Regions from separate parts of the Agrobacterium sp. 16-2014-1-2a genome, predicted to be linked through region 2. Evidence: predicted binding sites of a transcription regulator. Region 2 holds the regulator's gene; the other holds the start of a gene.

Region 1 (15,376 bases), 330 kb from region 2:
TCGCCGCGCTCTTCCAGAATGGCGAGCGCACCGGGGGCCAGCCAGCCGCCGGCATGGGCAGCAGCAAATGCCTTCTCCCCGTGGCCCTGGCCATAGGGCGGATCGGCGAAAAGGAGATCGAAGGGCTCGATATTGTTGACGCCGCCAAGCTTGGTCGCGTCACGCCGCAGGATGCGGGCACGCCCATGCAACCCCAGCGCATCGATATTTTCCCACAACAGCCCCCTGCCCTCAACGCCGTTTTCGACGAAGAGCGCCACACGACAGCCACGCGAAAGCGCCTCCAGCCCGACCGCGCCCGTTCCGGCAAAAACGTCCAGAACGCGCGTACCGTCAAGACTTTCCGGATAGGCGTGGCTTAGAATATTGAAGAGGCTTTCCCGTGTCCTGTCGATTGTCGGACGAATGGAATTTGTTTTCGGCGCGGCCAGATTTCGGCCGCGGAACTCACCGCCTACGATCCGCATTACGTGTCATTCCCCTGCCACCAGAAGGTTTGCCACCCGGGCCTTTGCCGCCCGGTTTGCCGCCGCCGGGGCCGCTACCGCCACCGGGGCCTTTGCCCTTGCCTGAAAAACCCGAACGTTCGCCACGTTCACCCGGTTTTCCAAAAGAAGGCTTGCCCGATGCGGGCCTGCCACCGGGTTTGCCGCCCGGTTTTGCGCCTCTTGGCTTGTCACCGAAAGGCCGGTCGCCGCGTGGGCGATCACCGTCTTCGCGGGGCTTGTCGCGGAACGGACGCTCACCGAAAGGTTTCTCACCACGTGCTGTGCGATCTCCGAAGCTCTTCTCGCCGCGTGGGCGGTCGCTGCGCGGGCGATCACCCTCCTCACGTGGCTTGTCACGGAACGGACGGTCGCCAAACGGTTTTCCACCGCGTGCGGTGCGATCTCCGAAGCTCTTCTCGCCGCGAGGACCGTCGCCACGCGGGCGATCTCCCGCTTCACGTGGTTTGTCACGGAACGGGCGGTCACCGAAGGATTTCCCGCCGCGATCTCCAAAGCTCTTTCCACCGCGCGGGCCGTCGCCACGTCCACGACCGCCTTCCTCTTCGCGCGGGGAATCCGAACGGATCCACTCGCCCTCGGAATCGGCATGCCTGACGACGTTGCGGCGCGCTTCCGCCTGGGCGGATGGCTTCTTGAACAGGCTTTCCGCTTCCGCGCGGGCAGAAAACTTCCGCTCCTTGCCATCACGGGTGGGCTTTGCGCCGGGCGCCATCCAGACATTGGCCGTGCGGCTGGTGCCCGCGGGCGGGCGGGCGGGGCGGCGTTCTTCGCCATCCTCTTCGCCACGGGTTTTCGCGCCGAATTTCCCGGCAGGTTTGCCACCGAACTTGCCGGCTGGCTTGTCACCGCGCTTGGTGTCGAGACGGCCGAGCGCCTTTTCGCGGCGATCTTCCGGTTTGCCGGCAGCCCTGTCGAACCGCGGCTTGCCTTCCGGCGCGTCGCTCTTTGCCCATTCGGACCGGGGCGCGCGCTTGGGCGTATTTTCTTCTTCATCGTCGGCGACAGGCGCATCGTAGATCGGCGCGTCGAAATTGGCGCCGGATTGTTCGATGAGGCGCGGACCAAGCTGGTCACGCAGCATGCGGCCACGCACTTCAAGCACCTTGCCTTCAGGCAGATCGCCAAGCTGGAACGGGCCGTAGGAGATACGGATCAGGCGGTTGACCTCAAGGCCGAGCGCGCCGAGCACGTTCTTGATCTCGCGGTTCTTGCCTTCGCGCAGACCCATGGTGATCCAGACGTTGTGGCCCTGGGTGCGGTCGAGCGTCGCGTCGATAGCGCCGTAAAGCACGCCGTCGACGGCAATGCCTTCCTTCAGCTTGTCGAGCGCTGCCTGATCGACCTCGCCATGGGCGCGCACGCGGTAGCGGCGCAGCCAGCCGGTCGTCGGCAGTTCCAGCACGCGCGAGAGACCGCCATCATTGGTCAACAGCAGCAGGCCTTCGGTATTGATGTCGAGGCGGCCGATGGAGAGCACACGCGGCAATTCACCCGGCAGATTGTCGAAAACGGTCGGGCGGCCTTCCGGGTCGGAATTGGTCGTCACCAGGCCAGCGGGCTTGTGGTAAAGCCACAGGCGCGTGCGCTCAGCCCCGCGGATGGGCATGCCATCCACTTCGATCTTGTCGGAAAGAGTCGCGTTCATCACCGGAGTGTCCAGCTTGACGCCGTTCAGCGACACGCGGCCTTCCATGATCATGCGCTCGATATCGCGGCGCGAGGCAACGCCGGCGCGCGCCATGATCTTGGAAATGCGCTCTGGCTTGGTGCCCATAACGGCTTCCTGCACCGGAGCCGCCTTGGCTTCTACCGGTTTCTTTTCACGCTCTGCGGCGGGCTTGCCGGGGCCTTTCGGCTTCTTGTCGCGGCTAAAAGTCTTGCCACCGTCACGCTTCGGCTTGTCTTTAAAAGTCATTTGCTGTTTGCCTGTTGTTTGGGCTGTCCTATCAGGTCCAAGCACAAGGGTTAAGAGGAAATTGAAACGCAATGGCCGAAAGGACGCATTTCATGGAACTGGCGCTGGCGGAAGCCCGTGCCGCCGGTGAGCGGCAGGAGGTTCCGATCGGCGCAGTCCTAGTTATGGACGGTCGCGTCATCGCCCGTTCCGGCAATCGCACCCGTGAATTGAACGATGTGACGGCGCATGCCGAAATCGCCGTGATCCGCATGGCCTGCGAGGCGCTGGAACAGGAACGCCTGCCCGGTGCCGATCTCTATGTAACGCTGGAACCCTGCACCATGTGCGCGGCGGCGATCTCGTTTGCCCGCATCCGTCGTCTCTATTACGGTGCGGAAGACCCGAAGGGCGGCGCGGTGCATAGTGGCGTGCGCTTCTTCAGCCAGCCGACATGCCACCACGCGCCTGATGTGTATTCGGGGCTGGCGGAAAGCGAAAGTGCTGAAATTCTGCGGAAATTCTTTCGCGAGAAACGTCTCGACGAATAAGCAGCCGGCGGGAGATGCAATCTTTCCCGCAGGCCATAAGCCCTTCATTTTATCAGAAGGGGTTCCACCAGGGTTTGCCGGTGTTTGCCATCGCCGCTTCTTTCTTACGGCGCTTTTCCTTCTTCTGCTCCGGCTCACCGAGGTCAGTCAGCTGATCCTGCGGAACGCTACGATATTCCTGCGGCGGATCGGTCAGGAACTTGCGCTGGGCGTTGACGACAGAGCCACCCTGGGCATCTGCCTTGGCCTTGCGGAAGGCTTCCCATTTCTGGCTTTCGGTCATCTGGCCGGCCGTGCCGTTGCCGGCAAGCAGCGGTGAGCGGTAATGCGGATTGTTCTTATTGGCATCCGCCTCTTCACGCAGGCGTTCACGGGTCTCTTCCGGCGATTCGACCCATTGCGGGTTGTTTTCGCGGCTCGCCATGTTCTGCTGCGGCGTCGTCAATTGCTCGGCGCGGGACTGGGCGGGGACAACGAGACCGGGACGCGGGCTGTATTTCAGGTTACGTTTTTCCTGATCGTTGCCGGTGATCGAAGTCGCGTTGCCGAGGTCGTCTACAAGCTGTTCTGCCGCAGTCTTGCCCGTACCATAGGTCGGGCTCGTGCAGGCGCTGAGCAGCACGCCTATCGCCGTGATACCTGCAACCGTGCGGAACATGCTCAAACCCTGCGCGTTATCCTGCCCAAAAGCCTTCATCGTCTTCATAAAAACCCTTCCAGCCGTCCGTCCCATTGCGCCAGACATCGTCTTTCGGCAGGCGGTAGCCCGCATTGCCGTGCAAATCCGGCCATTTTCAGGCAGGTGTACCGGATGAAGAGCTAAAGCGCAATTCATCCGGCCATTTTCCTCGCGCATCGGCCCGAAACTCGAAATCGATTTTTCGACAGGAACGATGCGCAGCAGCTTTAAATCATCCCAGCGCGGCAAGCTCGCGCAGTGCCGCCGCATCACGGGCCGAAACCTCCGGATAGTCCGGATCGGAACCGACATCGGTGGTGATGCGCCAGGAGCGTGCGCATTTTGCGCCTTCCGCCAGCTTCTGCTCGACCACGACCTTTGCGACCTCCGGCAAGCGGAAGCCATCGGCAGGGCCTTCATCGCCGACCACCGAAATGGCCGAGGTGATGCAGATTTCGGCAAAATCCTGCCCGGAGAGAGCCGCCAGAAGATCGGCGTCGGCAATGTGCACGACGGGCGCGGCCTCAAGCGAGGAGCCGATACGCTTTTCACGGCGTTCCACTTCGAGCGCACCGGTGACGACCGTGCGGACCTTGCGGATTTTCTCCCACTTCGCTTCCAGCGCGTCGTTGTTCCACTCCGCCGGGATTTCCGGGAACTGGGCGAGATGCACCGATTCCGCATCCGGATAGCGCGAAAGCCATGCTTCTTCAGTAGTGAAGGGCAGCATGGGCGCAAGCCATGTGACGAGGCAATCGAACAGCTTGGCGATGACCGACAGCGATGCACGGCGCTTCAGCGACGACGGCGCGTCACAATAAAGCGTGTCCTTTCGGATGTCGAAGTAGAAAGCCGACAGCTCCACATTTGCGAAATCGATCAGGGCGCGGGCGATCTTCTTGAAGTCGAAGGCGTCATACCCGTCGCGCACGACCTTATCCAGCTCGGACAGGCGGTGCAGTACCAGCTTTTCCAGTTCCGGCAGATCGGCATAGGCGATCTCCTCGCCCTTGTCGTGGGCAAGCGTGCCGAGCATCCAGCGCACGGTGTTGCGCAGCTTGCGATACGCGTCGATATTGGTCTGGATGATGGCCTTGCCCAGACGCTGGTCTTCCCAGTAATCGGTCGTCATGACCCACAGGCGCAGGATATCCGCGCCGGACTCTTTCATCACGTCCTGTGGTGCAACAACGTTGCCGAGAGACTTGGACTGCTTGCGGCCCTGCTCGTCCATGGTGAAGCCATGGGTGACGACGGCGTTATAGGGCGCGCGGCCACGCGTCGCGCAGCTTTCCAGCAGCGACGAATGGAACCAGCCGCGATGCTGGTCCGAGCCTTCGAGATAGACATCCGCCGGCCACTTCATGTCCGGGCGGTCTTCCAGCGTGAAGGTATGGGTGCAGCCGCTATCGAACCACACATCGAGGATGTCCATGACCTGCTGCCATTTGGCGTGGTCATGGTCATTGCCGAGGAAACGTTCCTTGGCGCCTTCGGCGAACCAGGCATCCGCACCTTCAGCCTCGAAGGCCTCGAGGATGCGGGCGTTGACAGCCTCGTCGACCAGAACCTCACCCTGCTCGTCGGCGAAGACCGCGATCGGCACGCCCCAGCTGCGCTGGCGCGACAGAACCCAGTCGGGCCGACCTTCGATCATGGCGCGCAGGCGGTTCTGGCCGGATGCCGGAACGAAACGGGTCTGGTCGATGGCATCAAGCGAACGCGAGCGCAGCGTCGTGCCGTCGCCCAGTTCCTTGTCCATATAGACAAACCACTGCGGCGTGTTGCGGAAGATCACCGGCTTCTTGGAGCGCCAGCTATGCGGATAGCTGTGCTTCAGACGGCCGCGCGCGAACAGGTTGTTGGCCGCGATCAGCGCCTTGATGACGCGCTCGTTGGCATCGCCCTTCTTGCCGTTATCATCCATGACGCGGGCCGCACCGCCTTCGGCAGACGGGCCGAAACCGGGTGCGTCCTCGGTGTAGAAACCGTCATCGCCAACGGGGAACGGGATGGCCGGCGAAACGCCGCGCGCTTCCAGCTCACGCTGATGCGCGGTCCAGACGTCAAAGTCCTCGCGGCCATGGCTCGGGGCGGTGTGCACGAAGCCCGTGCCTGCATCGTCGGTGACATGGTCGCCATCGAGAAGCGGAACCGGGAAATCGTAGCCAAGCGACGCCAAAGGATGGGCGCAGGTGATAGCGGCCAGTTCTTCAGCTTTCACATCGCGCACGAACTTGAAGGTCACCTTCGCCTTGGCAGCAGCCTCATCGGCAAGCTTTCTGGCGAAGATCAGCTTTTCACCCGGCTGCGGACCGAAATCGTTCTGCGCGCTTTCGACTTCGAACAGGCCATATTCGACCCGCGAGGAGAAGGCGATGGCGCGGTTGCCGGGGATGGTCCACGGCGTGGTTGTCCAGATGACGACAGAGACGCCGGAAAGAGCTGGCGCAGCGTCCTTCACCGGGAACTTTACCCAGATCATGTCGCTTTCAACGTCGTGATACTCGACCTCGGCTTCCGCCAGCGCCGTGCGCTCGACGACCGACCACATGATCGGCTTGGAACCGCGATAGAGCTGGCCGCTCTTGGCGATCTTCAGCAGTTCGCCGGCGATGCGGGCTTCCGCGTGGAAGTTCATGGTTGTGTAGGGGTTTTCGAAGTCACCCTCGATGCCGAGGCGCTTGAACTCTTCCGACTGAACCTTGATCCAGCCAGCAGCGAACTCGCGGCACTCCTTGCGGAATTCGTTGACCGGAACCTCGTCCTTGTTCTTGCCCTTGGCGCGGTAGGCTTCCTCGATCTTCCATTCGATCGGCAGGCCGTGGCAATCCCAGCCGGGCACGTAATTGGCGTCGAAACCGCGCATCTGGAACGAGCGGGTGATGACGTCTTTCAGGATCTTGTTCAGCGCATGGCCGATGTGGATGTTGCCGTTGGCATAGGGCGGGCCATCATGCAGCACGAATTTCTCGCGACCGGCGGCGGAGGCGCGGAGCTTTTTATACAGGCCCATTTCCTGCCAGCGCTTCACCGTTTCCGGTTCTTTCTGCGGCAGGCCGGCACGCATCGGGAAATCCGTCTGCGGCAAATAGAGGGTCGAGGAATAGTCGAATTTTTCTGCGGTGTCGCTCATAATTGTACCGTTGTTGCGCGCCGTGTCGGTCGCGCCGTCTCAATTTCAAAGAGGGCAAATACGGAAAGCGCCATGTCAAATGCCATGACGAGCGCCAAAATCCCGGACCTTCCGGCTCTTCAGAGCGGGCGGAAGGCCGGGCCAATAATTCGGCCTATCTGAACTTTAAACAGCAACCGGTATTGGGACATGGCCGGTTGTTTATGCGGTTTTCCGGCAAAAAGGAAGTGAAAAGCGACGACAATCCGGGACAGGATTATCTGCCCGCTCAAAATGCTATCTTCGCATCCAATTCACTGAGCGGCCGCACGCCTGACAGCATCGCCCGCGCCTCTTCCTCATCCCGCCTGATCTGCGCGACCAGCGGGTCCAAGCCGTCAAATTTCAGCTCGTCACGCAGGTGCCCGAAGAAGGATACCGAACAGACCTCACCATAGAGATCACCGGAAAAATCGAAGACGTAGGTTTCCAGAAGGGCCGCACCGTTATCGGTGACCGTCGGGCGGTAACCGAAGCTTGCAACGCCATCGTAAATCGCCCCGTCGGGGCGGCGGAACCGCACGGCATAGATGCCGGCTTTCAGCTCCGTTTCGGGTGAAAGCGCCATGTTGGCCGTTGGGTAACCCAGCGTTCGCCCCAGCTTCTGGCCGCCGATGACTTCACTTTCCACCGTGAAACGATACCCGAGTTGTCCGGCGGCACCTGCCACATCTCCTTCGCACAGAAGCGAGCGGATACGGCTCGAGGAGACGACATCCGCGCCCTCGTCGCGAAAGGCATCCACGAGCGTCACGTCGAAGCCGTTGCGCTTGCCGGCCGCCATCAGAAATGCCGGGCCACCTTCGCGGCCCTTGCCGAAATGGAAATCAAAGCCGGTGACGACGGCGCTGGCGCCCAGCCAGTCGACCAGAATGGAATTGACGAACTCTTCCGCCGAGCGCTGCGAAAACTCGCGGTCGAAGGGGTATTCGATGACCGAGCGGAAACCGATGGCCTCGAGAATACGTGCCTTCAACGGCGCAGGCGTCAGGCGGAAGACCGGCGTTTCGGGGCGGAAGACGGAACGGGGATGCGGTTCGAAGGTCAGCACCAGTGCCGGTACGCCACGCGCCTCGGCCAGTTCCAGCGCACGGTCCAGAACGGCACGGTGGCCGCGATGCACACCATCGAAATTGCCGATCGCGATGACGCCGCCGCGCAAGCCTTCAGGCAGCGGCTCCTTTTTTTCATTGCGATGAAAGACGGTCATTGCAGTCGATCCATTGTTTACGCCGGCTTACGCCAGACGTTTCCTAGGCAAGGCGGGGCATCCACCAGCCGGGAGCCGCGCCCTGCCCCTTCAGATAGGCGTTCAGAAGCGCCTCGTCCGTCTGGCCATTCAGCGTATATTCGGCGGCGTGAATGCCGCCGCTGATATAAAGAAGGTTGAGGCCGCTCGCAATTGCGCCCTTCACATCCGTCGGCATGCCATCGCCGATGGCGAGCACGCGATCCTTCGGGAAATCGCCGCGCACTTCTTTCGCCGCCGCAAGGCAGGCTTCATAGATCGGCGCGTGCGGTTTGCCGGCAATACGGACTTCGCCGCCAAGCTGTTCGTAATATGCGGCCATGGCGCCGGCGCAGGGAATGATGCGCTCGCCGCGCTCTACCACCAGATCGGGGTTGGCACAGATCATCGGCGCCTTGCGGGCGATGAAGCCTTTCAGCATTTCGGTATAATCTTCCGGCGTTTCCGTCTCGTCATCGAAGAAACCGGTGCAGACGACGGATTCCGCTTCCGCCTCGCCGACCCGTTCGACATCGAGACCTTCCAGCAGCGGCATGTCCCGCTCGGGGCCGAGCAGAAAGACTTTTCTCGGGCCTTCCGCGATCAGGCCGCGGGTTACGTCGCCCGATGTGATGATGCGGTCATAGGCCTCATCCGGCACGCCGAGAACGCGAAGCTGGGCGATGACACCGGGGGCCGGACGCGGCGAATTGGTGATGAGCACCACGGTCTTGCCGGCCTTGCGCGCGTCGTGCAGCGCAACCGCCGCATCCGGGAAAGCGCTAACGCCATTATGCAGCACGCCCCAGACATCCGAAAGAACAACGTCGAACCCATCAGTGATTTCGCCGAGGGTGAGAATGCGATGGGCCATGATATGCTTTCCGGGTGCGAAAAAAGGGTGTGCGTCACATGGCAAAGCAGGACGCCGATGGCAAGGAAAAAAGCGGCGCCAGGCCTGCCTCCGGACCACCGGCCACCATCCGAACATAAAACCCCTCTACGCCGAAAACGAAGGCTGCCTGAAAAAGAGCGATTTGTCCTCGCCCGTCATAGCGTGGAAATTTTCTGTCATGGAACGCTGGTAACCATAGGCCGTGAAATTTTTCCGGCAGTGCGTTCTTGACTCCGGGGGGACGCCTCCTTATCTCGGCTTTGCTGGCACTCCAACAAGAGGAGTGCTAACACCCATCACGTGAACCTTCAAAAGGTTCCTGAAGTCATTTGATCGAGGGATTAGGCAATGACAAGCACCAATTTCCGCCCGCTTCATGATCGCGTCGTCGTTCGTCGCGTTGAGTCCGAAGCAAAGACCAAGGGCGGCATCATCATTCCCGATACCGCCAAGGAAAAGCCGCAGGAAGGCGAAATCGTCGCCGTCGGTTCCGGCGCTCGCGATGAGGCCGGCAAGGTCGTCGCTCTCGACGTCAAGGTTGGCGATCGCGTCCTGTTCGGCAAGTGGTCGGGCACCGAAGTCAAGCTCGACGGCGAAGACCTTCTGATCATGAAGGAAGCCGACATCATGGGTATCATCGGCTGATTTCGCCGCACCCATCGTTTCCTTAAATTTCAAGCCGGACCCCGTCCGGCCATTCGAAACCAGGAGTTTTGAAAATGGCAGCCAAAGAAGTCAAATTCGGCCGCACAGCGCGCGAAAAGATGCTCAAGGGCGTCGACATTCTCGCTGATGCAGTGAAGGTCACCCTCGGCCCGAAGGGTCGTAACGTCGTTATCGACAAGTCCTTCGGCGCACCGCGCATCACCAAGGACGGCGTTTCTGTCGCCAAGGAAATCGAACTCGAAGACAAGTTCGAGAACATGGGCGCACAGCTCGTTCGCGAAGTTGCCTCCAAGACCAACGACATCGCCGGTGACGGCACCACCACCGCAACGGTTCTGGCCCAGGCCATCGTTCGCGAAGGTGCAAAGGCAGTTGCTGCCGGCATGAACCCGATGGACCTCAAGCGCGGTATCGATCTGGCCGTTGCAGAAGTCGTCAAGGACCTTCAGGCTAAGGCCAAGAAGATCAACACTTCGGAAGAAGTTGCACAGGTCGGCACGATCTCTGCAAACGGCGAGCGTCAGATCGGTCTCGACATTGCTGAAGCAATGCAGCGCGTCGGCAACGAAGGCGTCATCACCGTTGAAGAAGCCAAGACCGCTGAAACCGAACTCGAAGTCGTCGAAGGCATGCAGTTCGACCGCGGCTACCTGTCGCCTTACTTCGTGACCAACCCGGAAAAGATGGTTGCGGACCTCGAAGACGCATACATCCTTCTGCACGAAAAGAAGCTCTCGAACCTCCAGGCCATGCTGCCTGTTCTCGAAGCTGTCGTTCAGACCGGCAAGCCGCTCGTCATCATCGCTGAAGACGTAGAAGGCGAAGCCCTTGCAACGCTCGTCGTCAACAAGCTGCGTGGCGGCCTCAAGATCGCTGCCGTCAAGGCTCCTGGCTTCGGCGACCGCCGCAAGGCCATGCTGGAAGACATCGCCATCCTGACCGGTGGTACCGTCATTTCCGAAGATCTCGGCATCAAGCTCGAAAGCGTTACCCTCGACATGCTCGGCAAGTCGAAGAAGGTTTCGATCTCCAAGGAAAACACCACGATCGTTGACGGTGCTGGCCAGAAGTCCGACATCGAAGGCCGTGTTGCCCAGATCAAGGCGCAGATCGAAGAAACCACTTCCGACTACGACCGCGAAAAGCTGCAGGAACGTCTTGCCAAGCTCGCTGGCGGCGTTGCCGTGATCCGCGTTGGCGGTTCGACGGAAGTTGAAGTGAAGGAAAAGAAGGACCGCATCGACGACGCTCTCAACGCGACGCGCGCTGCTGTTCAGGAAGGCATCGTACCGGGCGGCGGCGTTGCCCTGCTGCGTTCTTCCACGAAGATCACCGTCAAGGGTGAGAACGACGACCAGGAAGCCGGCATCAACATCGTCCGCAAGGCTCTGCAGTCTCTGGTTCGCCAGATTGCAGAAAACGCAGGTGACGAAGCTTCCATCGTTGTTGGCAAGATCCTCGACCGGAACGAAGACAACTACGGCTACAACGCCCAGACCGGCGAATATGGCGACCTGATCCAGCTCGGCATCGTCGACCCGGTCAAGGTTGTTCGCACGGCCCTGCAGAACGCAGCTTCGGTTGCTTCGCTGCTGATCACCACCGAAGCCATGATCGCCGAACTTCCTAAGAAGGAATCGGCAATGCCCCAGATGCCTGGCGGCGGCATGGGCGGCATGGACTTCTAATCAGTCCTGTCACTGGAATACGAAAGGGCGGTCTTCGGATCGCCCTTTTTTCGTTGGCGCCCATGCCTTTTGGTGATCTGGCGTCGCAAGCGCGCCAGACGGGCGGCATGGACTTCCAATCAGTCCTGCCATTTGAATACGAAAAGGCGGTCTTCGGATCGCCCTTTTTTCGCTGCCGCCCATGCCTTTTGGTGATCTGGCGTCGCAAGCGCGCCAGACGGGCGGCATGGACTTCCAATCAGTCCTGCCATTTGAATACGAAAGGGCGGTCTTCGGATCACCCTTTTTTCGTTGCCGCCCATGCCCCTTGGGACAGCTGGCGCGATATCTTCACTTGCCGGGATCGGGCTTAAAAAATATTGTCTCTTTTTGAAACAGCGATAACTTTAGTCGGCTTGTTTTTGGCAGCGCGTGCAATAATCGGGTGCCGATAGAGGCGAATCACAATTGCCGATGGGGCGGATTTTCGCCCTCTCCAGTTTATAAGCACGACATTTAGTTGTCTTTTTTTCATATATTTCGCGATTACGATGAAGGAATACATATTATTTTTGATTTTCTCTCTGACAGGTTGTTGTGGGTAGAAGAAAATAAACTATAAGTCAGCGCCCGTGAGGGTGCCGCGGCGGGATGCAAGCATTGGAGGGGTTCGATGCTTGGCAAGCACGCTCGAATGCGGATGGCGATGAAAAATCAACTTGGCAGCGACGCTTGAGATTGCAGCGCTGGTACGATGTTCATGCGGGGGCGCGATTTGTTCGAAATATCAAGACGCAACGATGCTCTGCCTGCGGCCGCGACAACCATGCCGGATACTCAGACCCTGTCGCATTTCTTTATTTCGGAGGAATGGAGCGGCGATCTTTCGAGCGGCGTCATCAAGCTTGGCGAACATGCATCTTTCATGCATGGGCTGCCGCAGGGTGAGTGCGGCCTGCTCAGCCTGATCCGGTGTTATGATCGGGGTCACCACGACCGCGTGCTCGAAATTTTCGAACAGGCTTCCGCCGCACCCTCACGCTTCTGCTTTTCCACCGGCCTGTTCACCCTGCCGGCAATGCGGCAGCCGCTTATTTGCATGGGCGAATCCTCGGGTTTCGAGATCGGCCAGCAAGGGCGCATTTCGGGGCTCTTCCTGTTTCCGCGTTTCGAGGATATGCGCTTCGCCGCCTAGCGTGTTTCCAGTAGAAACTGCGCAGCGGCTTTATGTCAGGAAAATTTTTTAAAACAAATAGATAGATCGAGTCGAATGGTCCCGTTCAAACGGGGATGCGCGCTCAATGTTATTAGACGACATTATTGGTCGTTCACAAAATGAAGACAATTTGTCTTCTATTGTTCATCTTTATAGATGCATGGTTTTCGGTCATTGATATCTCCAGACATCACCTTGCAGTTTAACCGGCGACACGCCGATCACTTACCGGAGATACTCCATGTCCAGCAGCCAGAACGCTCTCGTTCTCATCGCCCGCATTCTGCTTTCCTTCATCTTCATCTATTCCGGCTTCGGCAAACTCACTGATCCGGCTGGCACTGCCGGCATGATCTCGGGCGCCGGCATGCCTGCCGCAACCGCGCTTGCCTATCTTGCCGGCCTGTTCGAACTCGTTGCCGGTCTTGCCATTCTCGCCGGTTTCCAGACGAAGATCGCCGCATGGGCGCTTGCAGCGTTCTGCGTGTTCACCGGCCTCGTATTCCACAGCGGCACCGTTGCCGTTCCCGGCTGGCCTGAGCCTGCTCTCGGCTGGATCAACACGCTGAACGGCATCATGCTGATGAAGAACATCACCCTTGCCGGCGCCTATATCCTGCTCGCAACCTTCGGTGCAGGCGCCTACTCCGTCGACGCAAAGCGCGGCTTCGTTGCCGCCCGCGCCTGAACCCATAGGCTGACCAAGAAAAAAGCCGCCGGAGCGATCCGGCGGCTTTTTTCTTTTGTGCTTTCAGACAGCCGCTTTTATTCGCGCCGCGATCTCCTGAACCGCCGGATCACCTTCGTGCTCCGGCTTGCGGGCGCGCACGAAACAGGCTTCCGAGCGGACGATGATGCCGTCGGAGAGGATTTTCAGGTGGTTAGCTTTCAGCGTCGAGCCGGTGGAGGTGATATCAACGATGATATCCGCCTGCCCTGCCGCCGGCGCACCTTCGGTGGCGCCAAGGCTTTCGACAATACGGTAAAGCTGAATGCCATGCTGGCGCGAAAAGAACTGCTGCGTCAGCCGCCAGTATTTGGTTGCGATTGCCAAACGGCGACCATGACGGGCACGGAATTCCGAGGCCACATCGCCGAGATCGGCCATGCTGTCCACATCCAGCCAGATTTCCGGCACGGCGACAACGACATCGGCATGGCCGAAACCGAGGCGGGCGCAGAATTCCACCTGCGCATCGGCGTTGGTCAGCCCCTCTCGCACCAGGTCTTCACCCGTCACGCCGAAATCCACGCTGCCAGCACCAATTTCGCGGGCGATCTCGGAGGCTGAGAGATAGGCAATCTCGATATCGTCGCGCCCTACGATGCGGCCGCGATAGGACCGGTCGTTACCGACAGCTGCGACCTTCAGCCCGGCGCGTTCCAGAACGGCGGAGGCGTCTTCCTTCATCCGGCCCTTGGAGGGCAAGGCAATGGTGATCATGGCTTATCGCTCCCGCGCACCGTTTCGATGCGATCCAGCCAGAGGGAAAAGCCCACGGCCGGTATTTTTTCCTGCGCGCCTAGCAGCGTCAGCAGCCGGTCAAAACGGCCACCACCGGCCAAAACGCTATCGCTACCTTCTTCCATCACCTCGAAAACGAGGCCAGTATAATAATCGAGCGGACGGCCGAAGGCCGCGCCGTAGCTGACTGTTTCGAGATCGACCCCGGCATTCGCAAGGGCCGCGACACGCTTATCGAAAGCGGAAAGCGCACCGTCCAGTTTCAGCTTCGCCTTCGCGGCGAAATCGGCCAGAACTTGCGAGGCCTGCGGCAAGGGCGCCTGCAGGGCCAGAAACTGCTTGAGCAGTTCGAAACTCTCATCCGGCAGACGCGTGGCGGCAAGCGCCAGCTTTTCCCGCAGACGGCGAGCGATTTCCTGCGGCGAGCGGCTGGCATTGGTGGAATAGCCGGTTTCCTGCATTACCGTGTCGAGATAATCGACCAGCACCGCCTCTTCGCCCGTTGCCAGAAGTCCAGCGACCCGCGCGTCAAGGCCGGTCATGGGCTTGGGGTGCACGAGGCTTTCCAGCAGCGCGTCGAGCTGCGCCATATCGCCGAAAGCCTGCACCAGCCGTTTCTGCCAACCGAGCGGCAGGCCGAGCGCTGCAACGACCGCCTCGAACACCTGCTGGTCGCCCAGCGTGACGGCGAGCGAACGGCCAGGCAAAAGGCGTTTCAGAATGGCGGTTGCATCAATCACGGCGCGGGCATCGGCGGCGGCGATATCGGTATCGCCAAGATCCTCGATGCCGGCCTGATAAAACTCGTTCCCACCCTCCCGGCGCTGGCGGAAGACCTCACCCAGATAGGAGTAACGCTTCGGCGTACCCGTCGCTGTCTCGATATGGCGCAGGCAGACGGGAATAGTGAATTCGGGGCGCAGGCACAGGCTTTCGCCTGTCTCGCTCTCCGTCATGAAAATACGCCGACGCAAATCCTCGCCCGCCATATCCAGAAACGGTTCGGCAGGCTGGATCACAGGCGTGTTCACACGACTTGTGCGGCGCGCGGCGAATTCTTCCAGTAGCTCTCCGGAAAATTCCGGCATGTCGATCAGGGGCATGGAACGGTACTTTTCGTCACGGTTCGAGCGGCTGCATCATTTCGATGCGGTTTCCGAAGGGATCAAGGACATAAAACCGGTGATATCCTTCGAGCGGCTCATCCTCAACCACATGGTAGCCTGCAGTTTCAAGTGTTTTTCGCAAGATACTGAGATCGTCTACCAGAAAGGCAGGATGGGCTTTCCTGGCAGGTCTGAAATCCTGATCGACGCCGAGGTGGAGTTTTATCGGTCCAGATGAGAACCAACATGCGCCCCGCGCCGCCAGATTGGCGGGTTTTGCCTGCTCCGCAAAGCCGAGCAGGTCGCCATAAAAGGCGCGCGCCTC
Region 2 (15,376 bases):
GACCGTGCGTTGCAGGATATCGCCAACCCCAACCTCATGACGCTCGAAAGGGTTCTGGCCGCGGTGCCTGTGAACGACAGCGTCGCCCAGGTGATCGCCAAGGAAGGCATTTTCGACCGGGCCACCAACACGCTGAAGATGACCGCCCCTTTTGACATCAATCTCAGCAATGGCATACAAGCGAAGTTCCAATCTGCGGATGTCGATCTGAAGGCTGGAAAAATGAGCAGCAAAGAGCCAGTTTCGATCAAAACAAACGACGGCGCCATTGTTGCGCAATCGATTGATATCGCGGATAATGGCAAGACTATTACATTTTCGGGGCAGGTACGCGCACGTATCGCTGCATCCAATATCAAGAATGAAGGCAAGTGAGAGCCCGGTCCAGATGATGCAAATTTCCCGTCCCGTTTCCCTTGGCAAATCCGCAGGCGTTACAGCCGCAGCTTTTGCTTTTTCCTGTCTTGCAACCGTGGCTTTCGCTCAGAACACCACCAGCAACATGACAGGCGTCAAGCTCTCCGGCGACCAGCCGATCGCTATCGAAAGCGATCAGCTCGAAATTCGGGACCAAGAGCGCAAGGCCTATTTCACCGGTAACGTGAAAGTTGTGCAGGGCACCACCACCCTTCAGGCCGGCAAGATGACGGTCAATTACAAGGGTGAAGGTTCCTCGCTCACCAGCGGTGACGCCAACATCGAAAAAATCTTCGTCGACAATAACGTCTACCTGACGTCCGAGACGCAGAAGGCCACGGCCGATCACGGCGAATTCGACATGGCGGCGCAGACCTTCATTCTGACCGGCAAGCAGGTTGTGCTGTCCGAGGGCGCGAATGTGTTCACCGGCTGCAAGCTCACTGTTCTGATGAATTCGGGGCAGGCAAAGCTTGAAAGCTGCGGCGGCCCTGTCCGGATAATGCTCGATCCGAAATCGCAGCAGAAGAAACAGTAGTCTCACCTCGTGAAGATAGCCTCGATCTCAAAAATATTTGGCGGTGGGCGCGACCGACCTGTGGACGCTGCGTCGCAGGCCGACAAGGCTCGCTATGACGGCACCCTGATCGCGCATGGTCTGACGAAGACCTATAATACACGGCGCGTCGTCAACGGCGTCTCGCTGGTCGTGCGCCGTGGTGAAGCCGTGGGGCTGCTTGGCCCGAACGGCGCGGGCAAAACCACCTGTTTCTACATGATCACGGGCCTCGTACCCGTCGATAGCGGCAAGATCGCCATCAACGGCAACGACGTCACCACCATGCCGATGTACAGGCGTGCCCGCCTCGGTGTCGGCTACCTGCCGCAGGAAGCCTCCATTTTCCGTGGACTGACAGTCGAGGAAAACATCCGCGCCGTGCTGGAAGTGCACGAACCTGACAGCGCCAAGCGCAGCCGCAAGCTCGATGAGTTGCTGGAAGAGTTCCACATTGCGCAGCTGCGCAAATCGCCCGCTGTCGCCCTGTCGGGCGGCGAACGTCGCCGTCTGGAAATCGCCCGTGCTCTGGCGACCGATCCGACCTTCATGCTTCTGGACGAACCTTTTGCCGGCGTCGATCCGATCTCCGTCAGCGACATTCAGAACCTTGTCAGACATTTGACCGCGCGCGGGATCGGCGTTCTCATCACCGACCACAATGTCCGCGAAACGCTCGGCCTCATTGACCGCGCCTATATCATCCATGCCGGTGAGGTTCTGACCCATGGCCGTGCGGACGATATCGTCAACAATCCGGATGTGCGCCGGCTCTATCTCGGCAATAATTTTAGCCTTTAAGCTCCCGGGCGCGAAAGATTCTTCATCGCGCCCCGCAGTGACGCTTGACCAAACATAATAAAAAAGCAATTTTTGGGCCAAGTTTCGTTGCCTGCGCAAAATTTATGAAATTTGTGGCGACGAAGAAGCTGTAAGGGGAGTTTCGCGTCCGCCATGGCATTATCTGCCAGCCTTTTGCTGCGTCAAAACCAGTCTCTCGTGATGACACCGCAACTGATGCAGTCCATCCAGCTGCTTCAGATGACGCATTTCGAACTGACGCAGTTCATCGCGCAGGAGGTGGAGCGCAATCCTTTGCTTGAAATTGCGGCAAACGACGGCGATTTGAGCAACGATACCCCTGCTGATGCGGAGAATTTCGGCGATGCCGACAGCGAAGGGTCCGACAAGTCCGCGCCGGTAACGGCCGACAGCGACGACTGGTACGGCGATCGCGCGGCAAATCTCGGCGAACAGCTCGACACCAGCTTCGAAAATGTCTTTCCTGACGATACCGAACCCAGAAAGCCCGACGCACCCGAACTGGCGGGGCAGTGGAAATCCATGCCCGGGCAGGAGTCAGGCGAGAGTTACGATCTCGACGACTTCGTTGCCGCGAAACAGACCCTCAGCGACCATCTCAATCAGCAATTGCCTCTCGCCATATCCTCTGTGGAAGACAGGATGATTGCCGATGCGCTGATCGGCCAGCTCGACGAGACCGGATATATCGCCGTAGATGCCGTCGAAGACGTCGCTGAACGGCTGGGGGCGGCGCCTTCGGCAGTGGAGCGCATTCTGGAGACGCTTCAGGGCTTTGATCCTCCCGGCGTGTTTTCCCGCTCGCTGAGCGAATGTCTGGCGATCCAGCTTGCCCAGAAGGACAGGCTTGATCCGGCAATGCGGGCTTTTATCGACAATCTGGAGCTTCTGGCGAAACGGGATTTCGCTTCTCTAAAAAAACTCTGCGGCGTGGATGAGGAAGACCTTCTCGACATGCTGGCGGAAATCCGCACGCTCAATCCGCGTCCGGGCGCTGGTTACGATTCGACCGTTTCCGAGACAATCGTTCCTGATATCATCATTCGCCCCTCCTCTGCCGGCGGCTGGCTTGTGGAAATCAACCCCGAGACCCTGCCGCGCGTGCTCATCAACCAGACCTATTTCGCAGAGGTTTCAAGGCACAAGTCGCGTGAGGGAGAGGATCAGGATTTCCTTTCCGAATGCATGCAGACGGCCCATTGGCTGACCCGCAGCCTCGACCAGCGCGCCAGAACGATCATGAAGGTGGCGACCGAAATCGTGCGCCAGCAGGACGCCTTTCTCGTCAATGGCGTGGACCACCTGCGCCCGCTGAACCTCAAGACGGTGGCCGACGCCATCAAGATGCACGAATCCACGGTCAGCCGGGTGACGTCGAAAAAATATATGCTGACGCCGCGCGGCCTGTTCGAGCTGAAATATTTCTTCAGTGTTTCCATCAGTTCGGTGGAAGGCGGTGACAGCCATTCTGCAGAAGCGGTGCGTCACCGCATCAAGGCGATGATCGCGCAGGAGGCCGCCGACGCAGTGCTTTCCGATGACGATATCGTCGATAATCTGAAAAAGAGTGGTATCGATCTTGCCCGCCGCACCGTGGCCAAATATCGCGAGGCGATGAACATCCCATCCTCCGTTCAGAGACGGCGCGAGAAGAAGGCCCTGGCCAGACTGTCGGCGTTCTGAGCGGTGGCGCTGGTCACGTTTTCAGGGCTTTCCAGCCGCACCATTGACTCTTGCTACGGCAAGGGCTAGAAGCCCGCCGCACACGTAAGCAAGGTCATTTGTAACGGATTCATCTCCACCGTCCATGGGCGTAAAATTCGAATGGGGGCTTTTAAAGGCCTTCGAAACGCTTGGATGCGCGCGCGGCTTGACGTAAGCTGGTACTCGCAAATCACTACAAAAAGGAAATTTTCCATGAGTGTGCGTGTATCTGGTAAACATATGGAGATCGGCGAATCTTTCCGGCAGCGGATTGAGGACAATATAGGTCTGGCAGTTACCAAATACTTCGATGGGGGGTATTCAGGCCAAGTGACCGTAGAGAAGTCCGGATCGCGTTTTGCAGCCGATTGCAAACTGCATCTCGATACGGGCGTTGTATTGCATGCGGCGGGTCAGGCAAATGATCCGCAAGCGAGTTTCGATGCCGCCGCCGAGCGTATCGAGAAGCGCCTGCGTCGCTACAAACGGAAGCTGAAGGACCATCACCACAATGGTTCCGCGGCGAACGGCGCGATGTCGGAAATCGCCTATACGGTAATGGATGCTGTCCCCGATGAGGACCACGAGGTTCCGGAAGACTACGCACCCACGATCGTTGCGGAAAGTTCGAAACAGATAAAGACGATGTCCGTCGCCAGCGCCGTGATGGCGCTCGACATGACGGACGAACCGGTTCTGCTGTTCCGCAGCCCCGGCAAGGAATATCTCAACATCGTCTACCGACGACATGACGGCAATATTGGCTGGATCGACGCGGAAACGATCAAGAGCTGAACAGTCTGACAAGACATGGGAGGCAGAGCGCGAAAGCGTATCTGCCTCCTGCATCGTCTCGATGGCATGAAGGAAAAAGAGAATGGCGTTGGCAGATTTGCTGCAACAAGATGCGATTATTCCCGCCCTCAAGGTGAATTCCAAAAAGCAATTGCTTCAGGAGCTGGCCGCAAAGGCAGCCAGAATTACCGGAGTCTCGGAACGGGAAGTTTTCGACGTCATCCTCCAGCGTGAGAAACTCGGCTCCACCGGTGTGGGGCACGGCATTGCCATTCCGCATGGCAAGCTGAGCAGCATCCATCAGATCACCGGCGTCTTCGCACGTCTTGAAACACCTGTTGATTTCGAGGCGCTGGATGACCAGCCGGTCGATCTGGTTTTCCTGCTGCTTGCACCCGAAGGCGCCGGCGCGGATCATCTGAAGGCGCTGTCGAGAATTGCCCGTGCTTTACGCGACCCCGAGCTGGTGGCCAAGCTGCGTGCCACCGATTCCGACACGGCAATCTACGCCTTCCTCAATCAGGAGCAGGCGACCGCTGCCTGATCAAAGGCTGTCGACGGTCCTTTCCATGGACAAAAAAACGCGCCCTTGAGGCGCGTTTTTTATTGGAGCATTTCAAACAAAAGCGCGTCCCGGTTTTATATCCGGACGCGCTTTAGATGAGGGAATGCCTCACGCATCCTTCTCGTTGACGGAGGCGGTGCCCGGCTCGGGCGCTGCGGCGGTCTCCACCTTCGGGCCACCCTTTGAGACGCCAACCATGGCGGGGCGCAGCACCCGGTCACCGATGGTGAAACCGGCCTGAACCACCTGCAGTACCGTGTTGTTCGGAACTGCCGTGTTCGGAATTTCGAACATCGCCTGGTGGAAATTCGGATCGAATTTCTGGCCTTCCGCATCGATCTTTTTGACGCCATGTCGCTCCAGCGTCGAGAGCATCGAGCGCTCCGTCATCTCGACACCTTCGATCAGGCCGTTGAGACCGGCTTCGCCATTGGTCTTGAGTTCGTCCGGAATGGCTTCAAGAGCGCGGCGAAGATTGTCGGAAACGGCAAGCATGTCGCGCGCGAAAGCGGCGAGAGAATAGGCCTTCGCATCCTTGACTTCGCGCTCGGTGCGGCGACGAAGATTGTCCATTTCTGCTGCAAGACGCAGGAACTTGTCGCGCAGATCGGCATTTTCGGCCCTGAGCAGTTCGATCGGATCGGGCTCGGCAGCTTCCGCCGTCTCTTCCCCTGTAAATGCGGGTTCGACAAACTCTTCGGCGACGTCCGCGTCAGGTCCGGGCTTTTTCGTATCGTCGGTCATGACGTTCTCCAGATTTGAATATTGTTGGTTGCGCCCGATATCGAGGTTTGAAGGGCAAAAATCAAGGCTTGCGGCGAAAAGCTTGCCGCATTCTCTAACCTTGCGGGCTTGTCCTATCTCTGCTTTCGGGAAAGGCGGGCCATAATTTGTGCGGTGTAGTCCACCATAGGCACGATACGGGCGTAATTTAGCCTCGTGGGACCGATGACGCCGACGGCACCCACAACGCGATTTTCCTCATCCCGATAAGGTGCCACGATCAGTGACGAGCCTGACAGCGAGAAGAGCTTGTTTTCCGAGCCGATGAAAATCCTGACGCCTGAGCCACTTTCTGCAAGGTTGAGGATCTCGATCAGATTTTCTTTACGTTCCAGATCGTCGAACAGCAGGCGCACACGATCGATATCTTCCTCACCGGCCAGACCTTCCAGCAGGTTGGAGCGTCCGCGGACGATGAGGCGGCCGAGCTTGCCCTCTTCATTGTCGCCCGCCCATATGGCGAGACCCCGTTCGATGAGGTCCTGCGCGAGCGTGCCGAGTTCCGACTGCAATTCGGCACGCTGCGTCTGAAACTGGCCCCGCAGTTCCTGCAGCGTCTGCCCGGAAAGATGGGCATTGATGAAATTTGCCGCCTCTGTCAATTGCGATGACGAAATGCCGACCGGCAATTCGATGATACGGTTTTCGACCTGATTGTGGTCCCCTACCAGCACGGCAAGCGCCTTGGTCGGCTCCAGCCGGATGAATTCAACGTGCTTGAGAATGACGTCGCTCTTGGCCGTCAGCACCAGGCCGGCACCGCGCGACATGCCTGAAAGCATGCGGCTTGCCTCCGTCAGCAACCCTTCCAGCGATTGCTCGTGGCCGGCGACTGGACCGATCTGGCGGTCGATACTGGCTCGCTCATCGGCGGGCAGATCGCCCACCTGCATGAATGCGTCCACGAAGAAGCGCAGCCCCGTCTGGGTGGGCAGGCGACCGGCGCTGATATGCGGCGAATAGATGAGACCCAGTTCCTCGAGATCGCTCATGACGTTGCGAACGGAGGCCGGTGAAAGCGACATCGGCAACAGCCGCGACAGGCTGCGCGACCCCAAGGGTTCGCCGGTGTCGAGATAGCCTTCGACGATGCGCCGGAAAATCTCCCGCGACCGTTCATCCAGCAACGATGCCTGATCTTTTGAAAGCGGTGCGGAAAAGCCCATATCATCCGTTCTTTATCGTCAAAACTCTGTCCGTACCAATATAATGCGTTGCACCGCTGCGGCAAAATGGAAATTGGCTTTGCAAAACCCCGGGGCGCGCCTTAGAAGGCAGGAACCAACATGGAGAGTGGATCATATGCGGCCTTCAGGCAGAAAAACCGATCAGATGCGCAAGGTTTCCTTCGAGCGCAATTTCTCGAAACATGCCGAAGGTTCCTGTCTGGTCAAATTCGGTGATACGCATGTGCTCGTCACCGCAAGCCTTGAGGAAAAGACGCCGCCGTGGCTGCGCAACAGCGGCAAGGGCTGGGTCACCGCCGAATACGGCATGCTGCCGCGTTCCACCCATGAGCGGATGAAGCGCGAGGCCTCGGCCGGCAAGCAGGGCGGACGCACGCAGGAAATCCAGCGCCTTATCGGCCGCTCGCTGCGCGCAGTGGTCGACCTGCAGGCGCTTGGCGAGCGCCAGATCAGCATCGACTGCGACGTCATTCAGGCCGATGGCGGCACGCGCACGGCTTCCATCACCGGCGCATGGATCGCCTTGCATGATTGCCTGAAGTGGATGGAAACCCGCAACATGATCAAGGTCGAGAAGGTCCTGAAAGACCATATCGCCGCGATCTCCTGCGGCATCTTTGCAAAACAGCCGGTCATCGATCTCGATTATCTCGAGGATTCCTCCGCCGAGACCGATGCGAATTTCGTCATCACCGGCTCCGGCGGCATCGTCGAGGTGCAGGGAACCGCGGAAGGTGCCCCCTTCTCCGAAGAGGAATTCCTGACGCTGCTCGGTCTTGCAAAGGCCGGATGCAGCGAACTGGTCGCCCTTCAGAAACAGGCAATCGCCTGAGCCGACAGGAAAACGTCATGCGCAAGCTCGATACCAGAACGATCGTCGTCGCCAGCCACAACAAGGGCAAGATCGCCGAAATCGCCGACCTGATCGGGCCTTTCGGCTTTTCAGCCAAATCGGCTGCGGAGCTGAACTTCGTGGAGCCGGACGAGACAGGCACCACCTTTGAGGAAAATGCTGCCATCAAGGCGCTTGCGTCTGCGAAGGCATCCGGCCTGCCGGCTCTGTCTGACGATTCCGGTCTGGTCATCGATGCGCTGGATGGCGCGCCGGGCGTTTACACCGCCAATTGGGCGGAAACGGCTGACGGTACGCGCGACTTCGCCATGGCCATGCAGAAGGTCGAGGATGCGCTTGCCGAACGCGGTGCAACGAAGCCGGAAGACCGCACGGGCCGATTCGTCAGCGTGCTGTGCCTTGCCTGGCCGGACGGGCATGTCGAATATTTTCGCGGTGAGGTGGAAGGCACGGTGGCGTGGCCCCCGCGCGGAACGAGCGGTTTCGGCTATGACCCGATCTTCAAACCTGAAGGTTACGACACCACATTCGGTGAAATGACCGCAGACGAAAAACACGGCTGGAAGCACGGCGATGCGTTTGCGCTCTCCCACCGTGCCCGCGCGTTCAAAAAATTCGTCGAAACCTGTCTGGAGGCATGAACCCGATGACCGGGGAGCACCAACTTTCTGCCCCCGGCGCGTCGCTTCTGCCGGATACGGGCGATCCCGGTTTCGGGATCTATCTGCACTGGCCCTTCTGTGCGGCCAAATGCCCCTATTGCGATTTCAACAGCCATGTCCGCCACCGCCCGGTGGATCAGGAACGGTTCACTGCGGCGTTCCTCAGCGAAATGGCAAAGATGCGGGCGCTCAGCGGTCCGCGTGTCGTTACCAGCATTTTCATGGGCGGCGGCACACCTTCGCTGATGGACCCGCAGACCGTAGGCGCGCTTCTTGATGGCGTTTCGCGCTTCTGGCATGTGCCTGATGGTATCGAGATCACCATGGAGGCTAATCCTTCAAGCGTCGAGGCGGAGCGGTTTCGCGGTTACCGGGCAGCCGGCGTCAATCGCGTCTCGCTCGGCGTCCAGGCGCTGAACGACCGGGACCTGAAGTTCCTTGGCCGTCTGCATGATGTTGCCGATGCGCTTAAAGCCATCCGTCTGGCGCGGGAGATTTTTCCGCGCATGTCCTTCGATCTGATTTACGCCCGCCCGAACCAGACTGTGGCCGAATGGGACGCTGAGCTGAAGGAAGCCGTCTCCTACGCCGTCGACCATCTGTCGCTCTATCAGCTCACTATCGAGGAAGGCACGCCGTTCTACGGGCTGCACAAGGCTGGCAAGCTGATCGTACCGGATGGCGAGCATTCGGCGGTGCTTTATGAAGCGACGCAGGAAATCACCGAGCGTTACGGCATGCCGGCGTACGAGGTTTCCAATCACGCCCGCCCCGGTGCGGAAAGCCGCCATAACCTGACCTACTGGCGTTATGGCGATTATGCCGGTATTGGACCCGGTGCGCATGGACGCCTGACCAATGGCGCCTCCAAGCTCGCCACCGTCACCGAGCGCCATCCCGAAACCTGGCTCGAGACCGTAGAGCGTGAAGGCCACGGCATGGTCGATCAGGAGCTTCTCGGCGTCGACGAACAGGCAGACGAATTGCTGCTGATGGGCCTTCGCCTGCGCGAAGGCATTGATCTTGCTCGCTGGAGCGATCTCTCCGGCCGCGAGCTCGACCCTGAGAAAGAGGAATTCCTGCTGCAACACGGCTTCGTGGAACGAATCGGCAATTCCCGCCTGCGCTGCACCCCTTCCGGCATGCTTATTCTGGATGCCGTGGTCGCCGATCTCGCCTGCTGACCGGCAGCCTGCCTGGTCCTGAGCCAATGAACAACCGAGAAACCAATAAAAAAGCGGCCCGAAGGCCGCTTTTTCATGCGTTGTTTTCGTTGATCAGGCGCTTCAGCAGCTCAACCTCGTGGCCGAGCTTGGTGTCGCCGGAAATCAGATCCTCGATCTTGCGCACCGCGTGAAGAACCGTGGTGTGGTCGCGACCGCCGAAACGGCGACCGATCTCGGGAAATGAGCGTGGTGTCAGCATCTTGGCCAGATACATGGCGATCTGGCGCGGCTTGACGATGACGCGGGTGCGACGGTTGGAAACCAGCTCCTGCCGCGACACATTATAATGCCTGGCGACGATGCGCTGAATATCCTCGATACGGACGCGCTTGGCCTCCCCACTGCCGACGAGGTGCGACAGCAGCTCATCGACACGGTCAACCGAGAGGTTCGGCTCGAAAGAGCGCCGGAACATCAGCTGGTTGAAGGCGCCTTCAAGCTCGCGTCCGCTCGCCGTCACGCTTTTGGCCACATGGGTCAGTATTTCGTCCGAAATCTCGAAAGACGGATCGTCCTGACGCGCAGAACCCATGCGACGGTTGAGCATTTCGTAGCGCATGTCGTAATCGGGACCTTCGATCTCGATAGCCATGCCACCCTGAAGGCGCGAACGGACACGCGGATCAAGCGATTCCAGCTCCCACGGCGCGCGGTCAGCGGCCACGACTACCTGCTTGGCGCTGTCGAGCAGCATGTTCAACAGGTGGCAGAATTCGTGCTGGATCATCTTGCCCTGCAGGAACTGCATGTCGTCGATGACAAGAAGGTCGATATTTCGCAGGGTGTCCTTCAGCGTCAGCGCATCATTGTCGCGGATCGCGGTCGCAAAACGCCACATAAAATATTCGGCCGTCAGATAGACCACACGCGGGTTGCGCGGACTGTCGATGGCGGCATTGGCAATTGCCTGCAGAAGGTGTGTCTTGCCAAGCCCGACACCCGCATGAATGAACAGCGGATTGAAGCGCACAGCACCGGCACCCGCTTCAGCGATCGTCTTTGCCGCCGCAAGCGCGACGCGGTTGGACGAGCCCTCGACAAAAGTGTCAAAGGTGAAACGTGTATCGAGCGGCGAACCGAACAGCGGCCCGGAGCTACCCTGCCGCAGCGTCGCCTGCGCCGCCGCAGGCTGTGCAGAAGGTGCTGTCGCGGGCTGCGACGGAATGAAGGACTTGTTGCGCGCAACAGCGCCCATGTCCTGAACGGGCTGCACCCGTTCCTCGACCTGCGCGGGGCGGGCCGGGCGGCTGGCGGAGCGGACAAGAATTTCCACCTTCAGCACGTCCGGATCCTCGCTTTGGACGAGACTGGTGATCAGATCCATATAACGGTTGTTGATCCAGGACTTCAGAAAGGTCGTCGGAACGGTAAAACGGACGACGCTTTTCGAAACGGTGTGGAGTTTGAGCCGTGCAAACCAGCTTGCATAGACCTCGGGACCAACCTGTGCCTTCAGCCGCGCGCTAAAACGTTCAAACAGCGCATCGTGCTTCATTGCCGATTTATCCCCTGCCGCTTCTGAGCAAGCTGCATCACGAGCCTGTGGTGCGCGGTCCCCATCGGCCACCGCACCCATCGCCAAATTCAATTGCATATTGCCGCCTTTCAAATTGCCAATCATAGCCTGACGATCAAAAAAACGATCGCCAGAGATCCCCCTCGTATTATTTCCCGCCTCCAGCACTCCCCTCGAAAGAGCGTCAAAGACTACTACTTGTTTGCGAGCCGGTTATCCCATTTCCCTCCCCTTCATGGAGAGGCCTGCGACACGCTAAAAACGCTCCTTTCGCTACAACTGTAAGGCGCATTCTTAAGGACAAAAAGCTCCAGCCCGTTCCGAGACCGAAACGGCACAAAAAGCTCAATGACCTGAGAAAACGGACCTCGAAAGGCCCGCCAGCAAGAAGGTGAATATCGTCGATACGATCATCGAGATAATCTGTGGACTGAGATCCGCACCCCTTGTTGAAATGCATTTAGGCAGGATCGTGGGGAGAGATCAATGGCGTTTTTTCTGCAAAAACTCAGATCGACCATTGACTCGCAATGGTCGTTTTGCATCACCGGCAAGGTCCGAAGCAGAATCGCTTATGAATCAATGAGATTCAATTTTGGCATTTTTCGATAGCCCGTTTTGGCAAAAAAATAAAAATCTTCTTGACTCAAAACTGGCTGCGACTTCCGTAGAGAAAGCTTCCCATTTTTCGGGAGACCTCCGGCAATCCATTGTTTTTATTCAGTTTTTCTTGTCGCTCATCTGACACGCGTTTGTCACGTTACGGCAGGAATGATTAACGTAGGGTTAGAATCACAAAAAGCCCGGTCAAAAGACCAGGCTTTTTGAATAGTTAATTGTGATTAGCCGGATTAGGCGGAAAGAGCCTTAACGCGCTGGGCAAGACGCGACACCTTACGGGATGCCGTGTTGCCATGCAGAACGCCACGCGTCGCTGCGCGCTGGATCTCAGGCTGAGCTGCCTTCAGAGCTTCGGTGGCTACTGCCAGATCGCCCGAAGCGATCGCTTCCTCGACCTTGCGGATGAAGCCGCGAACGCGCGAACGGCGAGCCTTGTTGACTGCGGTACGGCGAGCGATCTTGCGGGTCGCCTTTTTCGCCGAAGTTGTATTGGCCATGTATGCCTCTCTTCGAATTCAAACCAAATTCCGCAACCAGAGGATCGGGTCGTTCGAAGACCTCACTTAACCCAAGAATGCGGGAGTAATTTCGGACAAGCCGGATGGCTTTCCTTAACCGTGGGCGGGCATATACCGCTAAAGCGTACGCCCGTCAACGCGCAAATGGCGGAAAACGCCGATATTCCGAATCCTTAGCGATTCCGGAAAGCGGGTTTGCGCTTTTCAACGAAGGCCGCCATGCCCTCCTTCTGATCCGCTGTTGCAAAGAGCGACTGAAAGGATCGCCTTTCATATCTCAGCCCTTCCGAAAGTGGAACCTCGAAGGAGCGATTGACGCTTTCCTTGGCCATGAGGACGGAAGCGCGAGACAGCGAGGCGATGCGAGTGGCGGCATCCACCGCCTCATCCATGAGATTCGCCGCGGGGACGATCCGCGAAACGAGGCCGGCGCGCTCTGCCTCGGCTGCATCCATCATGCGGCCGGTCAGAACCAGATCCATGGTCTTCGCCTTGCCCACCGCCCGCGTCAGCCGTTGTGAGCCGCCCATGCCGGGAATGACGCCAAGCGTGATTTCCGGCTGGCCGAATTTCGCCGTGTCCGAAGCGATGATGAAATCGCACATCATTGCCAGTTCACACCCGCCGCCCAGCGCAAAGCCGGAGACTGCGGCAATGACCGGCTTGCGGGTCGATGCGACCTCGTCCCAGCCGCCGAGAAAGTCGCCGACATAGGCATCGACAAAATCCAGCCCCTGCATTTCCTTGATGTCCGCGCCAGCGGCAAATGCCTTTTCCGACCCCGTTATAATGATCGCGCCGATGGAATCGTCAGCAGAGAACGAGGAGAGAATGTGCCGCAGCTCCTTCAGAAGCACCGAATTGAGGGCGTTGAGCGCCTTGGGCCGGTTGAGCGTGATGACGCCCACCTCGTCGCGTTTCTCGACCAGTATCGTTTCATAATCCACGGCAGTCTCCCTCGCCATTATTCCGCCTCAGCTACTTCTGGCAGGCCGCGCAATAAAAGGTCGAACGACCGGCCTGCACTATCCTTTCAACCGTACCCCCGCAGCCGGGTGTACGGCAAGGCTGGCCTTCCTGATCGTAGACTGAAAAGGAATGCTGGAAATAACCGAGCGTTCCGTCCGTCTGTATATGGTCGCGCAGGGAAGAGCCGCCAGCGGCGATTGCGTCCGCGATCACGTCCCGGATCTTCTCCGTGAGATTGATGAGCTGCGGCTTCGGCTCTCCCGTTTTGGTCACCAGCGTTCCCGCCGCCCGCAAAGGCGAGAGATGGGCACGCCACAGCGCCTCACAGACGTAGATATTGCCGAGGCCCGCAATGACCTTCTGGTCCAGCAGCGTGCTTTTTAACGGCTGGCTTTTACCCTGGAACCGGCTCGCGAGATAATCCGCGCTCAGCGCGTTGCCGGTCGGTTCCGGTCCCAGCCCCGCAAAAGCGGGGTAGAGGTCGAGCTTGTTGCGCTCCACCAGATGCATGAATCCGAAGCGGCGCGGGTCATTATAGATGACGCAGATGCGCTCTTCGCCCTTATCCAGATGAAAGACGACATGATCGTGCTTGCCGTCCTTCGAGCGGGCATAATGAAACGCGCCGGGCGCGTTCCTATTTCCTGCCTCATCCGCCGCCGCCTCGATACGGAACGAGCCGGACATTCCAAGATGGGCAACGATCGTCAGCCCGTCTTCCAGCTCTATCAAGAGATACTTCGCCCTGCGCCCGAGCGATATGATCGTCCTGCCCTCGATCAGGCCCGCGAAGTCCTCCGGGAACGGAAAGCGCAGATCGGGACGGCCAAGATGGAGCTTGCGGATTCTTGCCCCTTCCATGGTGGGCGCGAGGCCGCGTCTAACGGTTTCGACTTCTGGCAATTCTGGCATCTGGCTTATCCGGCAGTTTATCGTTAGGACCATGTGGTCTATACAATGCACGCGAAATGTCGCGCCCAGGCGATGCGGCAACAGATAGCGTCGCCATGGCGTTTCCGCTATGGTCCGCCACGCAATTAATATGGAGACAGACGATGACCGACGCCCGTACCACTGCCCAAGGCGGCATGGAAACGTCCTATGGCTTCCACAAAGTGGACGAAGGCAAAAAGCAGGGGCTGGTCAACGATGTCTTCCACAAGGTGGCCAAGCGCTACGACATTATGAACGACGTGATGTCGGCCGGCCTGCACCGGCTGTGGAAGGACGCCATGGTGTCCTCGCTTTCACCGCGCAAGGACGCCTCTTATAAGGTGCTTGACGTAGCTGGTGGCACCGGCGATATCGCTTTCCGCATCGTGGAAGCCTCCAACCGTCTGGCGCATGCCACCGTTCTCGATATCAACGGCTCGATGCTTGCCGTCGGCGAGGAGCGCGCGGCAAAACGAAAGCTCTCCGACAATCTGACCTTCGTTGAAGCCAATGCCGAGGAGCTGCCCTTCGAGGCGAATACCTTCGACGCCTATACGGTCGCCTTCGGCATTCGCAACGTACCGCGCATCGACGTTGCGCTGAAAGAAGCCTACCGCGTACTGAAACGTGGCGGGCGACTGCTGGTGCTGGAATTTTCCGAGGTGGAAATGCCGCTACTCGACCGCGTCTATGATGCATGGTCGTTCAACGCCATTCCGCAATTCGGCAAGATGATCACCGGGGATGCCGAGCCCTATCAATATCTGGTCGAGTCTATCCGCAAATTCCCCAATCAGGAGGATTTCGCGACGATGATCCGCTCCGCCGGCTTTTCGCGCGTGACCTACACAAATTACACCGGCGGTATCGCCGCCCTGCATTCCGGCTGGAAGCTTTAAGACCATGTCCGGCAAAAGCAGGAGACAAGCATAAGCATGAGCACTTTGGGCGCATATTTCCGCCTCGCAAGGGTTGGCTGGGTTCTCGTGCGCGAAGGCGTCGTGCTGGCCTTGCCATCCGATGACCTTCCTGCCTCCGCGCAAGTGATGAAGGCGTTGCTGAAGCCATTCGCCCGCAGCAAGGCCAAGCGGGCGCAGCGTAGCGACCGGCTAGCGGTAGCTGTCGAGCGGCTTGGCCCGTCCTATGTGAAGATGGGACAGTTTCTGGCCACAAGGCCGGATGTGGTCGGCGCCGACTTCGCCGACGATCTTGCGAGCCTGCAGGACCGCATGGCATTTTTCCCCGCAGC

The links. Region 2 encodes HrcA, which represses chaperone genes, less so after heat shock. Its sites were predicted from a motif close to GTTAGCACTCNCNNNNNGNGAGTGCTAAC; they were not measured.
Region 1: groES (co-chaperone GroES) is a predicted target of HrcA. The motif match lies at 9,194-9,222, and genes of this name have one in related genera.

Annotation. Positions count from the first base shown of each region.
Region 1 is NZ_JBNWBX010000001.1:1,190,206-1,205,581, forward strand. Features, by position in the region: gene rsmD (16S rRNA (guanine(966)-N(2))-methyltransferase RsmD) at 1-467, opposite strand, end outside; gene ACQZ45_RS06030 (pseudouridine synthase) at 448-2,424, opposite strand; gene ACQZ45_RS06035 (nucleoside deaminase) at 2,496-2,954, shown strand; gene ACQZ45_RS06040 (hypothetical protein) at 3,007-3,660, opposite strand; gene ileS (isoleucine--tRNA ligase) at 3,866-6,769, opposite strand; gene ACQZ45_RS06050 (bifunctional riboflavin kinase/FAD synthetase) at 7,038-8,018, opposite strand; gene ACQZ45_RS06055 (TIGR01459 family HAD-type hydrolase) at 8,062-8,910, opposite strand; gene groES (co-chaperone GroES) at 9,280-9,576, shown strand; gene groL (chaperonin GroEL) at 9,651-11,285, shown strand; gene ACQZ45_RS06070 (hypothetical protein) at 12,025-12,459, shown strand; gene ACQZ45_RS06075 (DoxX family protein) at 12,722-13,168, shown strand; gene hisG (ATP phosphoribosyltransferase) at 13,232-13,924, opposite strand; gene ACQZ45_RS06085 (ATP phosphoribosyltransferase regulatory subunit) at 13,921-15,048, opposite strand; gene ACQZ45_RS06090 (VOC family protein) at 15,065-15,376, opposite strand, start outside.
Region 2 is NZ_JBNWBX010000001.1:1,516,900-1,532,275, forward strand. Features, by position in the region: gene lptC (LPS export ABC transporter periplasmic protein LptC) at 1-375, shown strand, start outside; gene ACQZ45_RS07560 (LptA/OstA family protein) at 389-955, shown strand; gene lptB (LPS export ABC transporter ATP-binding protein) at 965-1,774, shown strand; gene rpoN (RNA polymerase factor sigma-54) at 1,928-3,478, shown strand; gene hpf (ribosome hibernation-promoting factor, HPF/YfiA family) at 3,713-4,294, shown strand; gene ptsN (PTS IIA-like nitrogen regulatory protein PtsN) at 4,377-4,838, shown strand; gene grpE (nucleotide exchange factor GrpE) at 4,968-5,603, opposite strand; gene hrcA (heat-inducible transcriptional repressor HrcA) at 5,717-6,808, opposite strand; gene rph (ribonuclease PH) at 6,945-7,661, shown strand; gene rdgB (RdgB/HAM1 family non-canonical purine NTP pyrophosphatase) at 7,679-8,323, shown strand; gene hemW (radical SAM family heme chaperone HemW) at 8,329-9,528, shown strand; gene dnaA (chromosomal replication initiator protein DnaA) at 9,602-11,065, opposite strand; gene rpsT (30S ribosomal protein S20) at 11,938-12,204, opposite strand; gene ACQZ45_RS07620 (enoyl-CoA hydratase) at 12,399-13,172, opposite strand; gene mutM (bifunctional DNA-formamidopyrimidine glycosylase/DNA-(apurinic or apyrimidinic site) lyase) at 13,204-14,106, opposite strand; gene ubiE (bifunctional demethylmenaquinone methyltransferase/2-methoxy-6-polyprenyl-1,4-benzoquinol methylase UbiE) at 14,250-15,026, shown strand; gene ubiB (2-polyprenylphenol 6-hydroxylase) at 15,063-15,376, shown strand, end outside.